Regions from separate parts of the Halobacillus trueperi genome, predicted to be linked through region 2. Evidence: riboswitches for the same ligand, from Rfam matches in the RefSeq annotation. Region 2 holds a riboswitch; the other holds the start of a gene.
What was found. Region 2 has a riboswitch for preQ1 ahead of queC (7-cyano-7-deazaguanine synthase QueC). Riboswitches for the same ligand answer to the same signal wherever they lie in the genome.
Positions count from the first base shown of each region.

Region 1: linked by a shared signal. The riboswitch ahead of queF (preQ(1) synthase) and the one ahead of queC (7-cyano-7-deazaguanine synthase QueC) in region 2 are both predicted to bind preQ1.

Region 1 is NZ_QUAE01000004.1:11,595-14,001, forward strand. Features, by position in the region: gene acsA (acetate--CoA ligase) at 1-1,134, opposite strand, end outside; PreQ1 riboswitch class I at 1,380-1,426, shown strand; gene queF (preQ(1) synthase) at 1,503-1,997, shown strand; gene aldA (aldehyde dehydrogenase) at 2,036-2,407, opposite strand, start outside.
Region 2 is NZ_QUAE01000010.1:42,929-45,335, forward strand. Features, by position in the region: T-box leader at 42-254, opposite strand; PreQ1 riboswitch class I at 976-1,020, shown strand; gene queC (7-cyano-7-deazaguanine synthase QueC) at 1,107-1,772, shown strand; gene queD (6-carboxytetrahydropterin synthase QueD) at 1,772-2,239, shown strand; gene queE (7-carboxy-7-deazaguanine synthase QueE) at 2,232-2,407, shown strand, end outside.

The DNA of each region.
Region 1 (2,407 bases), on a different contig from region 2:
ACCCATGGATCCAGGACGCATATCCATCGCAGGGTAGTTACAAATCAACATGCCCCCTGTTTCCGTCATCCACCATGTATCGTGGATACGCAAGTCGAAGGCTGAAAGCCCCCATGTTACAACTTCAGGGTTCAATGGCTCTCCTACACTCAACACGTGGCGAAGGGAGGACAGGTCATGCTTTTTCGCCACTTCCTCTCCAGCGCTCAACAGTTTACGGAAAGCAGTCGGAGCGGAATACCAGACGGAAACATTTTTCTCGGCAATCGTTCCATACCAATCATCAGGACTGAATCGTCCACCTCGAATGACGTTTGTCACCCCGTTTAACCATGGAGCAAAGATACCGTAACTTGTGCCTGTTACCCAACCTGGGTCTGCTGTACACCAGTACACATCATCCTCTTTAAGGTCCAAAACCCATTTACCTGTCTGGTAATGTTGAAGCATAGCATTATGGACGTGATAAACTCCTTTCGGCTTGCCTGTTGAACCAGACGTATAGTGAAGGAGCATGCCGTCTTCAAGATCCACCCACTCGATTTCAAATTCATGCGAAGCTTTCTCCATTTCTTCTTCATAAGAAATGTAGTTACCCGGTGCATCACCGCCTACAAGCACGACTTGCTTCAAGTTCGGAAGCTCATCTGCAGGTACACGCTCAAGCAATTCAGGCGTCGTAATGAGCATCGTCGCTTCACTGTCCTCCAAGCGATCTCGTACGGCTTGTTCCATGAATGCCTCAAAAAGAGGACCGGCAATCGCTCCTACCTTAAGAATACCAAGGAAGGTTGCATAAAACTCAGGACTTCTCGGCATGAAAAGAAAGACACGATCTCCTTTTTCTATATTGTGTTTTTTAAGTACATTCGCGAATTGATTACTTTTCAGCTTCAAATCTTCAAAAGTAAGGGTCTCTTCTCTATCCGGTGCAGAGTAGATCAGAGCTGCCTGATCTTTCTTATCAGGATTTTCTGCATGGCGGTCGACAGCTTCATATGCAATGTTTACTTTACCTGTCTCGTTCCATGAGAACTGTTCCTTCACTTCTTCCCACTGGAAATTCTCATACGCTTCTTTGTAGTTTTCCATGTTGTGATTGCCTGATCGAGCTGGAATTGGTTTCATGTCCATATTCATCATCACCTCATAAGAATGTTTTGTAAACGTTTTCCCTTTGTGGCTGAAGAAAGCTCTGATCCTTTCAGAGCCACGAACTGCATACTTTTCTGAAAATTTTATGAATTACTTCTATTGTAGGGGATTTCTACTCATATTTAAAGTGTTATCTCCAAAGATTTACAGAATTAGGACAAGGGAACGAGGTAAATTGACAGCATTCTCCTCTGTTTATATAATGAAACGAGCATGAAAGATTCATAGAAGAGGTTTCTTAGCCCACCCCTCTATAAAAAACTAAGGACCACGTCTTATGATAAGCCGCAGCCCTTAGCCGCTGCGGCTTTTTTTATTGAAAATACATTCAAAAAGGAGCATGACCCATGCCAGGACGCAACGATCAAGACCTTGATTTATCTCTCCTTGGTAACCAAGGAAATTCCTATTCTTTTGAGTATGACCCGGATGTCCTCGAAACGTTTGATAACCAACACCCGAACCGTGACTATTTCGTAAAGTTCAATTGTCCGGAATTCACAACCCTTTGCCCAAAGACACGCCAACCTGATTTTGCAACGATCTACATCAGCTACATTCCGGATGTTAAGATGGTGGAAAGTAAATCACTTAAACTCTATCTATTCAGCTTCCGGAACCACGGCGATTTTCATGAAGACAGTGTGAATACGATTATGAACGATTTGATTGACTTGATGGACCCCCGTTACATCGAAGTTTGGGGCAAGTTCACCCCTCGTGGGGGGATTTCTATTGATCCTTACTGCAATTACGGGAAACCTGGCACAAAGTTTGAGCAAATGGCTGACCATCGCTTGATGAATCACGATCTTTATCCCGAAAAAATCGATAACCGGTAAAAAAAGAGCTGCGACAAGTATCGCAGCTCTTTTGCTTCTTATTTTTTATCATCTTTATATTGCATATAAACAACTTGTGTGACAAGGAAATCTTCCATTCCGTGTTTTCCGTCCGCTCCACCAAGTCCTGACTTTCTCATTCCTGCATGATAGCCCTGAACAGCTTCGAAGTTTTCACGATTAACGAATGTTTCACCGAACTTCAGTTCATTCACGACAAGCATCGCTTCATTCATGTCTTCGGTATAAACAGAAGAGGATAATCCATAATCTGTATCATTACCTTTTTCAATCGCCTCATCCAATGTTTTGAATGTCGTCACAGGAATCACAGGGCCGAAAATCTCTTCCTGCATAATCTGCATATCATGGTCTACATTTGTGAGAATCGTCGGCTTATAAAAATACCC
Region 2 (2,407 bases):
CCTCGTTTATTGTCCATAAAAAAATCCGTCTCCTACCTGGGGTAAGAGACGGATTTTGAATCATCCGCGGTGCCACTCTCATTGTCTGTATGTCAGACCAACTCGAAGCTGATAACGGGGGCTCCCGGTTCTGGCTACTTTATTCACCGAACATCTCAGAAGTGCGTTTCCGTATCAATCCGTCACCAGGCTTCCACCGCCCCCGGCTCGCTGTCGACCAACTTCATACGTACTCTCTTCGTCCACGAATGTATTTTTATAATGAATTGTTTATAATTATACAAAATCATAAGCAGAAGTCAACACATAAAATACATTCATAGAAAAAGTTTTTTTCAGATTGCCATTTTCATAGCCCTATATTCAACTAAAGATCCCGATTGTGGAAGACTCAGTTTCGAGACTTTTGTTGAGTGGATAGGGGCTGCGGGGAATGGCTCGCTTTCCGCGGGAGCGCGGTGAGCCTCCTCGGACTGCGTCCTGCGGGGTCTCACCATACACTTTTTTCCCGCAGGAGTCTCGCCATTCCCCTCCGCCCCTTTGCAATATAAGTATCTCGAAACCACATCCGGAATAAGCTGCTTTTATGCACATGGTAATTGGAGGGAAATCAACTCCCAAGGACGCTATTACGTATGCGGAAAGGTTGTTATAATGCGCTTTATACTTAAAACACCAGGATAGTGGAAGGCACCCTCTCACAGTGAAGGGGTTCGTTTCGCTCCTGCATCGAATGGGGTGGTTGGGAAGCTGCGAGACTCCCGTGTGAGAAGGAGATAGGCGAGATCCCGCAGGACGTAGTCCGAGGAAGCTCGGCGCTCCCCCACAGGAAAGCGAGTGGCTTCCCAGCCACCCCTGACGCTCAACACAGCAACGCGAACCCTTGAAATCCTGCCATAAAGAAAGTGCAGGGTTTCCAGGGGCATATTGTCGTGTTAAGATGAGTAGGGTAAATTAAATAAAGTCTGCTTCAGAGCAGGAGAGGTTCTAGCGACACCCTCTATAAAAAACTAAGGATGGAACTGTACCTTGCCTTAGGTGCGGTTTTTTTAATGGTTTTGGGTGTGTAGAATTCTCTTTTTCGATGATGAAAGGAGAATTTTTTTATGGAAAAAAATAAAAAAGCTGTGGTTGTATTCAGTGGTGGACAGGACAGTACGACTTGTTTGTTCTGGGCATTGAAGAAGTTCGATTCCGTTGAAGTCGTTACTTTCGATTACAACCAACGTCATAAAGAAGAAATTGAAGTGGCGAAAGAAATCGCTGGAGATCAGCGGGTTCGCCATCATATCCTTGATATGTCTTTACTTAACCAACTTGCCCCTAATGCTTTAACAAGGGATGATATTGAAGTGAAAGATGGAGAAGATGGGGAACTTCCTTCTACCTTTGTACCGGGAAGGAATCTATTATTCTTGTCTTTCGCCACAATTCTTGCGCGGCAAATCGGCGCGAAACATATTGTGACAGGGGTTTGTGAGACAGATTTCAGCGGTTATCCAGACTGCCGCGATGTCTTTGTTAAATCCTTGAATGTCACACTGAATCTATCGATGGATGATGAATTCGTTATTCATACCCCACTTATGTGGCTGGACAAAGCAGAAACGTGGGAAATGGCTGATGATTTGGATGCCTTTGACTACGTCCGTGAAAAAACGTTGACTTGCTACAACGGTATCCGAGGGGATGGCTGCGGGGAATGCCCGGCTTGTGAACTTCGCAGGAATGGCCTTCATACTTACCTCGCTAAAAAAGAGGTGACCAAATAATGTACGGGTTTACGATTGTTGAAAACTTGCAGAAAATGGATCAGGACATCAAACAACATGAGTTGAAATACCACCAAAAGCGTGTACTCGTCAGCAAAGAATTCACTTTTGACGCTGCTCACCACCTACATTGTTATGAAGGAAAATGTAAAAATCTCCATGGACATACGTATAAAGTGATTTTTGGCGTCAGCGGCTTTGTTGATGATATTGGTCTTGTCATCGATTTTGGTGACATCAAGAAAATTTGGAAAGAACAGATTGAAATCCATCTCGATCACAGGTATTTGAATGATACACTCCCGAACATGAATACAACAGCTGAAAATATGGTCGTTTGGATTTATGAAAAAATGGAAGAAGCTTTGAAAGAGGATCCGAATAAGTGTCGTGTTGAATTTGTAAAACTTTACGAAACACCGACAAGTTTCGCGGAAGCAAGACGGGAGTGGATGATGGATGAATAAATTCCCCGTTCTCGAAATATTTGGCCCTACCATCCAAGGCGAGGGAATGGTTGTCGGGAGAAAAACGATGTTTGTCCGTACAGCCGGATGTGATTACAGTTGTTCGTGGTGCGATTCCGCTTTTACATGGGATGGAAGCGCCAAGCATGACATCGAGCGGTTAACTTC